Bdellovibrio bacteriovorus: one gene and its partner. The protein of the gene in region 1 interacts with the protein of each later gene in a pairwise test. Links are inferred from orthologs where the notes say so. Each region holds a gene or a part of one and is shown on either strand. Other genes may lie near its edges.

Evidence for each region. The genes of interacting proteins can lie anywhere in the genome.
Region 2: the proteins of grxD (region 1) and B9G79_RS12175 interact in binary tests that used the Escherichia coli proteins (3 or more experiments, as listed by UniProt). The link is inferred for Bdellovibrio bacteriovorus from one-to-one orthologs.

The regions. Positions count from the first base shown.
Region 1 is NZ_CP020946.1:978,555-983,460, forward strand. What follows is about bases 884-3,822. They hold grxD (Grx4 family monothiol glutaredoxin), read right to left. Parts: upstream 2,537-3,822; coding sequence 2,231-2,536; downstream 884-2,230. Other genes in these bases: B9G79_RS04805 (FAD-binding oxidoreductase), read right to left, coding at 884-2,011; B9G79_RS04810 (YgaP family membrane protein), read right to left, coding at 2,023-2,229; B9G79_RS04820 (BolA/IbaG family iron-sulfur metabolism protein), read right to left, coding at 2,551-2,766; B9G79_RS04825 (LTA synthase family protein), read left to right, coding at 2,918-3,822. In the rest of the region: B9G79_RS04800 (fibronectin type III domain-containing protein), read right to left, coding at 1-564; more of B9G79_RS04805, read right to left, coding at 626-883; more of B9G79_RS04825, read left to right, coding at 3,823-4,855; B9G79_RS04830 (CBS domain-containing protein), read right to left, coding at 4,896-4,906. UniProt on the Escherichia coli protein: Monothiol glutaredoxin involved in the biogenesis of iron-sulfur clusters.
Region 2 is NZ_CP020946.1:2,534,708-2,539,398, forward strand. The notes cover bases 643-3,366. They hold B9G79_RS12175 (BolA family protein), read right to left. Parts: upstream 2,306-3,366; coding sequence 1,979-2,305; downstream 643-1,978. Other genes in these bases: ettA (energy-dependent translational throttle protein EttA), read right to left, coding at 643-1,376; B9G79_RS12170 (hypothetical protein), read left to right, coding at 1,581-1,841; B9G79_RS12180 (hypothetical protein), read right to left, coding at 2,309-2,896; B9G79_RS12185 (ParA family protein), read right to left, coding at 2,909-3,366. Also shown: more of ettA, read right to left, coding at 1-642; more of B9G79_RS12185, read right to left, coding at 3,367-3,838; B9G79_RS12190 (hypothetical protein), read right to left, coding at 3,908-4,162; B9G79_RS12195 (hypothetical protein), read left to right, coding at 4,280-4,690; B9G79_RS12200 (RluA family pseudouridine synthase), read left to right, coding at 4,687-4,691. UniProt on the Escherichia coli protein: Transcriptional regulator that plays an important role in general stress response. Has many effects on cell morphology, cell growth and cell division. Acts by regulating the transcription of many genes, including dacA (PBP-5), dacC (PBP-6), ampC and mreB.

The DNA of each region.
Region 1 (4,906 bases):
GACCGAGAAGTGGTAGGTCGTGCCGTTGGTCAGGGCAGTGATGGTCTTCGCCGTTGTCAGCGAGGTCCCGGCCGAGGTGGTGATGTTGCTTGCGCTGGTGCCGTACATCACGGTGTAGGACGAAGCTTCCGGGCTGGCGTCCCAGGTCAGCGTCACTTCGGTGTTTCCTGGGATCACAGTCTGCAACTCAAAGGCGCCGGGCGCGCCCATGTACGGATAACTTTTTTCAGAGGTGGAATCCACCGTGCCGATATCATTGCTGGCCGTGACGCGGAAATAGTAAGTCGTGCCCGGCACAAGTCCGCTTTCAATCACCACCGGGGATTTGGTGGCTTTGATGGAATTGGTGTAAGTACCAGCGGCAGTTCCGTATTTCAGTTCGTAAGAAGAAGCGCCTTTGGATGTGCTCCAGGAAACCAGCAACTGGTGATCAAAACGCTGAATGGTCGCAAGATTGAATGCGCCCGGAGCTTCGCTGGAAGGTTGATTTAACGGATCTTCCTCACCCAGAGGTTTGGTACACGAAACGCACAACAAAAATAGAAGAAGTATAAACTTACGCACAGCTCTTTCAGTCTATCAGTGCAGACGGGAAAGAGCCATGGCAGCAGGTCCTAGGGTGGGTCTAGATAACTTTGCCCGGATTGATGATGTTGTCCGGGTCGAAGACTTTCTTAATCCCGCGCATAAGCTGGATTTCAGCTTCAGAACGAGTGTAGTTCAGGAAGGACTTTTTGGTCAGACCCACACCGTGTTCGGCAGAGATGGATCCTTTGTACTTTTTAACCGCATCAAAGACCATCACGTCGACCTTGCGGCATTCCTTGACGAATTCTTCCTTGGTCATGCCCTCGGGGCGCAGGATATTGATGTGCAGATTCCCGTCGCCAATGTGGCCGAACCAGACCACTTCCCAGTTCGGATAAGCCTTGGACAGGACCTGGTCCAGGTCTTCCATGAACGGCGGCACCTTGGAAATCGCCACAGCGATATCGTTTTTGTACGGGGAATATTTCGCCAAAGATTCAGAGATGTCCTCGCGGTATCTCCAGAAGGTCTTGGCTTGAACTTCCGATTGGGAAATCACGCCATCCAGAACCCAGCCTTCTTCCAGGCATTTTTCAAACACACCCAAAGCGTGTTCCTGGTCCTGTTCGTTGCGGGTTTCAACTTCCGCCAGAACATAGAACGGGCACTCGGTCGCCAGCGGAGCCGACAAGCCTGTGCTGTCCAAAACCTTGCGCAAAGCTTTGTCCGAGAACATCTCAAAGGCCACCAGCGGAGTTTTGGTTTTGAATTCCGCAAAGATTTTCATCACGGCATCAAGCCCGGTCACACCCATCACCAGAACATTCATTGGTGGGGGATTGGCAGCAAGCTTGATGGTGGCTTCAGTGATAAAGCCCAAAGTTCCTTCAGATCCGATGAACAGGTGGCGCAGATCATAGCCCGTCGCATTTTTCACCAGGCCGTTATTCAGCTCCAGAACTTCGCCCGTGCCAGTCACTACAGTCAGGCCGACAACCCAGTCACGAGTCAGGCCGTAACGAACGACTTTGATGCCACCAGCATTGGTTGCGATGTTGCCACCCATTTGGGAGGAACCGCGGGCTGCAAAATCCACTGGATAGAAAAGCTGTTTTGAGTGCGCGAACTGCTGCAAAGCCTCCGTTACGACACCCGGTTCAATCACCACGGTTTGATCCACGGAATTGAACTCTTTGATTTTGTTCATTTGATCAAAAGACACGACCACTTCGCCGTTGGTGGCGACCGCAGCCCCGGAAAGACCCGTGCGGCCTCCGGAAGGGATCAGAGCGATTTTGTTTTGACGGGCCCATTGGACCAGCGCAACCACATCGGCGGTGGAGTGAGGGAAAACAATGGCGCTGGCTTTGATGTCGAAATAGGTTGTCCAGTCCCGGCCCCAGTATTTCAGACTCTCTTCGTCGGTTTTGATTTGGTCTTTCTTCAAGATGCTTTCAAGGTCGCGGAGAGCTGTGGTGGACATGTGCTACAATCCTATTCTTCGTTGATCGGGCGGTGATAATCTTTCAGAGTTCTGATTCTAAAGAAAGCATAGACGGGACACAAGCCCCAAGCGGCCGTGATCAGACCATAGACCCCAATGTACGCCCAGAAAGGACCGCCTGCCACAGCGTAAGCGGTCAAACCCACGCCGAACAGAAATCTTAGAATGCGGTCCCACAGGGCGACATTGCATCTCATACTACTTCAGAAGTTCCTGAAGTTCGCCGGACTGGTACATTTCCATCATGATGTCGCTGCCGCCAACCAACTGGTGGTTGATGTAAAGCTGTGGAATTGTCGGCCAGTTGCCGTACTCTTTGATGCCCTGACGGATTTCGTCGTCATCAAGTACGTTCACATCGTGGAACTGAACGCCCATATCCTGAAGGATTGCGCATGCACGAGCAGAGAATCCGCACATAGGGAACTGTTGAGTCCCTTTCATGAACAATACGATTTTGTTACCTTTAACAATCTGATCAATTCTTTCGTGAGTCGTTGCCATTTTTACGGTCCTTTTTATGATTTAATCTTAGTCTTGATTGAAAGGGCATGAACCTCTCCGGTCTTCAATTCTGGACCAAAGCAAGCCATGACGTTCTGGTGCTGCTGAATGCGGGTCATGCCGGCAAATACAGTGCTTTCCACGAACACTTCCCAGTGATCCTGAGTTCCGGTCAGATCGAAAACTTCGATCGTGGATTGAGGATAATGCTTCTCTAAACGCTCTTTCATTTGTTCTGCTGTCATAGAACGGGAAACTAGCAGAGGGCGCCCTCCCTGTCCAGCCTTCGCCAAGGCTTCGGTGGGCAGCCAGCGGTCCCATCCGGCAAAGCCTTAGCGACGGCGGATTGATTGATGCAGGCCGTCGATGTACTATAGGCCCATGTTTGGACCGTCCTTCCGCCTGATTAAGATATTCTCTCTGGTATTGCTGACTGTGCTCTTCTATTTCTTCGCAAGAGCCGAGTTCCTTATTTGGAATTGGAGTTTATTCAAAAATAAACCCGCTCAGGACATTTTGTGGTCCTTCATAGTGGGCCTGCGCTTTGATGTGGCGGCCATTCTGACTTTGACGGCACCGTTGCTGTTGCTGGCCTTCGTGCCCTGGCCACGGGCCTGGAACGGTCTTTGGGCCACGGTCACCTGGGTGGCTTTCAGTGTTTTGCAGGTGCCATTCCTGATTCTGAACCTGGGCGACACCGAATTCATCAACTTCGTGGGCCGTCGTTTCACTTTTGACAGTCTGTTTGTGGTGAACGAAATCCCCGGTAAAGTCTGGAACTTCGTCAGCAGCTACTGGCTGCTGTTTTTGGTGAACACACTCATTGTGTTGCTGTTCGTGCTTTTGGTGCGCAAGGTGACACTTGCTGGCTTTGAAAAACTGCAGTGGACCGTGCACAGCCGAAAAGACAAAGCCAAACTGTGGCTGGCTCACGGGTTTCTTTGTTTTGTGGCGCTGGCGATTTCAGTGATCGGAATTCGCGGTGGTCTTCAGGCCAAACCCGTCAGCTTCGTGAACGCCAATGTATTCACCGCCCCTTTGTTGAACAATCTGGTGCTGAATTCCACCTTCACCTTTATTAAAAGCTACGGAGCCAAGGGTCTTAGCAAAGACAAGTACTTCAACGACCAGCATGAAATGCTGTCATTGCTGAATGGATCTTTGCGTGGCTCCCTGATGGAGGGCCGCCGTCCGAAAGCCCCGCAAAATGTGGTGATCATCATTCTGGAAAGCTTCGGGGAGGAATACATCGGCCCGGTGAACGGGAAGTCCTACACGCCGTTTTTGGATTCTTTAAAGGCCCAATCCCTCAGCTTTGAAAACGCCTATGCCAATGGCCGCCGCTCCATCGAAGGGGTGGGGGCGATCATGGGCGGGATTCCGGCGCTGATGAATGAGCCGTTTATTTCCTCGCACTTTACTTCGAACTATTTCCTGGGTTTGGGGACTCTACTGACGCCGGCGAAGTATTCGACGAGCTTCTTTCATGGCGGTCACAACGGAACGATGTACTTTGATTCCTTCATGCAAAGTGCCGGGGTTGAAAAATATTTTGGTGCGCGCGAATACGGTAACGGCGCCGATGACGATGGTGTGTGGGGTATCTGGGATGAGCCCTTCCTGCAGTGGATGCTGACAGAAGTAGACCAGTTGCCTCAGCCGTTTATGACTTCGGTGTTCACGTTGAGCTCGCATCAGCCCTACAAGATTCCGGCTCAGTATCAGGACCGTTTCAAAGAAGGTCCGATCGAGATTCTGAAAACGGTGGAATACACGGACTTTGCCCTGGAAAAGTTCTTTGCCGAGGCCGCGAAAAAGCCGTGGTTCAAAAATACATTGTTCATTGTGACAGCGGACCACGCTTCCATGCACTACCGTCCCGAATATGAAAATGAACAGGGAAGCTATCGCATCCCGCTGTTCCTTTATCATCCGGGGTACAAGTTCCCGGAAGTGGACACGAAGATGGTGGTGCAGCAGATCGATGTTCTGCCGACGGTTTTGGATTTCCTGGGAATTTCTGACAAGGATCAGAACTATCTGGGCAGTTCCATCTTCATTCCTGGCGACAAGACCGCGGTGAATTTCATTGATGGTCGTTATCTGTTGTTTGCAAAAGACTATTTCCTGCGCTGGACACCGGGACACGGCGAACCACAAATGTTCGCCATGTCCGACCGTGCGACCGAGCACGAAATCCCGGCCGATCAGCCGGGCACTTCGCCGCGCCGGCAGGCGCTGGAAAAAAAGCTGAAGGCCACCATCCAGTACTTCAATGAAGGCATGTGGGACAATAAACTTTATTACCCTTCAAAATAGCGAAACATAAGAAAGGACCCCGTTGAGAGGTCCTTTTGTTTTAATGGGAAA
Region 2 (4,691 bases), 1.6 Mb from region 1 along the record:
ATATTCACACGGTTGCGTTCACCACCGGACAACTGACCGACTTTTTTCTGCTGGTCAGAACCCGAGAAGTTGAACCAGGAAACGTACTGACGCGCATTGATTTCACGCGTGCCCAACTGGATCACATCAGCACCACCGGACAGTTCCTCGTAAATGGACTTGTTCGGATCCAGAGTCTCACGAGTCTGGTCAACGTAAGCGATCTTCACTGTTTCACCGACTTTGAATGTGCCGGAATCAGGCTGCTCTTTGCCGGTGATCATGCGGAACAACGTGGATTTACCCACACCGTTCGGACCGATCACACCCACGATCGCCCCTTTTGGAATCGTGAAGCTCACGTCATCCAAAAGAACTTTGTGGTTGTAGGCTTTGGTGATGTTGTGGGCTTCCACCACGATATCGCCCAGACGAGGTCCTGGCGGGATATAGATGGACATCTCCTGGATTTTTTCCGGAGAAGCCTCCTTCAACAGGTTTTCGTAGTTCGAGATACGAGCTTTGGATTTTGCCTGACGGGCTTTCGCGCCCTGACGGATCCAATCCAATTCCTTTTCCAAGGTACGGGCCTTGCGGGCCTGATCTTTGGCTTCGTTCGCCTGACGCTTGTCTTTTTGTTCCAACCAGGAAGTGTAGTTGCCTTTCCAAGGGATGCCTTCACCGCGATCCAGCTCAAGGATCCAGCCAGCCACGTTATCCAGGAAATAACGATCGTGCGTCACCGCGATCACAGTTCCCGGGAACTTGGAAAGATATTGTTCAAGCCACGCCACGGATTCCGCATCCAGGTGATTCGTCGGCTCGTCCAAAAGCAGAATATCCGGTTCAGACATGATCAAACGGGCCAAAGCCACACGGCGTTTTTCACCTCCGGAAAGGTTCGTCACCGGCAAATCACCATCTGGACAACGAAGAGCGTCCATCACGATTTCGATCTTTTGATCGACGTCCCAGGCACCCAGGGCTTCCAGTTTTTCCTGAAGAGCACCCTGCTTTTCGATCAGCTTGTTCATCTCGTCCGGATCCAGATCCGGGTCAGAGAACTTGTCGTTGATCGCGTTGTATTCTTTCATTACTTTCGGCAACTCGCCCATACCGGCGAAGATGTTTTCTTTCACCGTCAGTGTTTCATCCAACTGAGGTTCCTGCTCGAAATAGCCGACTTTCATTGTCTTGGAAGGGAAGGCTTCACCCAGGAAGTCCTTGTCCACGCCTGCCATAATTCTGAGCAAAGTGGATTTACCAGAGCCGTTCAGACCCAAAACACCAATCTTGGCGCCATAGAAGTAAGAAAGATAAATATCCTTCAACACATATCTTTGTGGAGGATATACTTTACTTACGCCCTTCATTGTGTAGATAATCTCTTGAGACATGACGTCACACTCCTAAAAAGACCGGTTTCGGCCCTGACTTCGTCTATAAACGAAGTAATTTACCAGCCCGAAAACGCTTGTCAAATGGAGTTCCATTTATCACACTATCGCCCCTAGCGCAGGATGCGCTTCTGATAGAAAGCCGGGTTTCCGGCACAAAAATTAAGCAATAGCTTAGAATTTACGGATAGAAATTAGTATTTAATGAGTGGCGACAACCTAGAGCGGCAGCAAAATTCGAATACTGACACGCCGAATTCCCCGGAAAAGCCGGAGAAGCGTGAGCCGTCGTCCAAAAAGTCGCTGTTCGGCAACCTGAATTCTGACCTGAAGCACGCCCTCAACACATGGGAAACTCTGACAGAAGAGGCCGCCAACAAGGTGTCCCCTGACGAAGAGCAGTTGCAGGAAGTCAAACGCCTTCTGGGCGAGCTTAAATCCAAACTCAATCAATTCGACGAATAGAACTGGCACCCGATGGATGCGGGGATGGCCTTGATGACGGGCTGGGGCTGCTTGCAGCTCTGGGGCACGCCGTCCGGGCTCAGTTGCCGCCGCCTGCGGCGGTTCGCGCCGGCAGCTCCGCAGATGAACCTGCGTGCTTATTTTTTGTCGTGCTTGCTGCCGCCCAGGCATTCTGGGGAGACAAAGTTCAGAGTGTCTTTTTGTGTTGCCCATTCAGTCGGCGTTAGAGCCTTTTGCGTGAGAGCATGCAGGCCTGATTGAAGTTCCGACTTCAATAGATCGTTAACCATGCGTTGGCGGTCGATACGAGACTTGCCTTCGAATGAGTCAGAAACCACCAAAACTTTGAAATGAGTTTCGCTATTTGGTGGCACTGAATGCATGTGGCTTTCGTTTTCCACCCCTAGCTCTTGAGGAGCCAGGGATTGGGTCAGGATTTCACGGATGCGTTTTTCTCGGGACATTCTTTAGTGATTTCTTTTTTCGATTTTTGATTTGATAAGGTCAATGCCCATTTTAGCCATGGCATAGACGCCTTTTTCTTCAAGCTTCTTATCAACATCCTTGGCCGTGCGCAAAGCTTTTGCTGCTGCCATCTGGGCGATCGGGTTTCCAACTGGCAAACCTTCAAACTGCCCGTCTTTCTTCCATTCATCAGCCACGGTGTCGGCGATTTCCATCACTTTCGGGGCTTTCTGACGGATCACTTCGCTGCCATAGAATTCCAAGTGAACCTTTTCTTCAGGATGATGAATGTCAGAATCCACGGTGTCTTCAGAATAAACCGGGGCACCTTCGGAAACCATTTTTTTGGCTTCACGCATGGACTCATCCGCTTTTACGCCTTCGTTTTGCGCTTCGGTGTTGATTTCATCAGCGGCTTCCATCGTTGCTTGGGCCTCGCTCATCGTAGCATGAGCCTCGTCGATGATTTCTTCGGCGTCACCGCGAATTTCGGCGGCTTCGTCGATTTCAGCCTGAGCCTCGTGGTGAGGACGGCGTTTTTTTGGATGATGATGCTTCTTCTTTGCGTCGTAATGTTTGATCTCTGGCATGTTTACTTCCTTTTAAACAAATCCCAACATTTCGCGGGTTACAAAATCATAGTCGGCTTTGATCGGAGACTTTCCGGCATAAAGGCTTTTACCGGAGCGCACGGTGTTCTTCACCTCGGCTGAGGTTCGAATATAACCCTTCATCAGCGAGTCTTCAAAAGACTCTATGCACTTTTGTAAAAGCTCATGACTGAACTTCTCACGTCCATCGAACTTGGTAAAGAGAACTTTACGCGAGAACTCCAGACTGAAGTCACTGCGGATGTCCTCCAGTTCGCTCAAGTTCTTTTGCAGGCCCATAAAGGCGAACTTGTCCGGATTCACCGGCAAGATCACCTCGTCGGAAGCCACGGTCACCGCCGTGTTCGTGGCACTCAAGGCCGGCGCAGTATCGATCAGGATCAGGTCATAGCGGTGCTTGATTTTTTCCAGCGGAGCCTTCACCGCCAAAGACCAGTTGCGATTGGAGTTTAGCAACACCCGGTCCAAGACTGAATTGTTCAGACTGGACGGAATCAAATCAACATGCGGCTCGATAAAGCGCACACACTCGTCGATGCTCTTCTTTTTTTCAACGATATCCACCCAGACCGGCAGGGATTCGTCCTCCACCCCCAAGGCGAAACTCAGATTCGCCTGCTGATCCAGATCCACAAACAAAACACGTGCCCCGTACATGGCGGCTCGCAGGCCCATATTCAGGACGGATGTGGTCTTCGCCACCCCACCCTTCAGCATTTGAATGGAAATGACTTTGTGGGGATATTTGTACCCCTCTGCCAGCAACAGTTGACGGGCTTCTTCCGGCAGCAGCCACGGCGATTTGATCTTTCGTTGCAGAGTCTTTTCAGCCTTGGCTTTGATTTGATTTGGAGGAATCTCCATGAACGAGGCCAAATCGCTGAGAGTAATGCAAAACTCCTGTTGCGCCAAAGTGGACATGAAGGACCTCCGTCAGTCCTTCAAGCCTACAAGGGGGTGTTCCGCTTGGAAACACGCAGCGCGAAAAATCTAGGAAGGTCCAAAATCCTCAAGGTGACTGACCTCCTGCTTTAGCAGAGAGCGCATTTCTTCAATGTCGTCCTTATAGGACCAGAGTAATTGCTCGCGCATGCGGCGCAATTGCAGGACTTGTTCATTACTTAGCGGACGCAAGGACTCTGCCAGTTGCATTAAATGCAGGTCCACCTCGCGCTTGAAGTCGCCATAATCCGTGTCGTCTTCTTTATCCAGAAAGTCCAGGAACTCATTGATGTTCGGATTCATAGAAACCTCCCTTGTTGTATTTTGCCCCGCAACCCTTTGCTGCCTCAAACCCCCGGGCCCAGGCTTGCTAAGAATCAGCCAAAGGAATAAGCTTACAAAGTTCTTGAAAGGACCTCTATGGCCCCCGAACTTGCCGCCGCCTATGTCATCGGTTGGATCCCCTCGGCTTCCGTCACCGGACTGCACCTGTGGATGCACCGAAAAAAGGTCAAATCCCCTGCGTATCGACAGCTTCAAAAAAACCTGCAAAAAGTCGGTCTTTACTGGCGCGAGTCGCGCTCGGAAGTTGAAACCTTCACTGAAGGCGCCGAAGAGCAAAATCTGAAGTCCTATGAAAAGAACATCCTGCTGATGGGAACTTTTTTCCTGTTTCTGAGCTGGGGCGGATTTCTGTTCAACCTGATTGTTTTAATTTCCGTGCATTCACTGGCGATCTCCCGTAAAGAAAGAGCCCTGTTTGAAAGTCCACTGACCACTCAGGATCTGCCCACGGAAGAGGTGCAGAAAATTCTGAAGGAGATCCCATGAA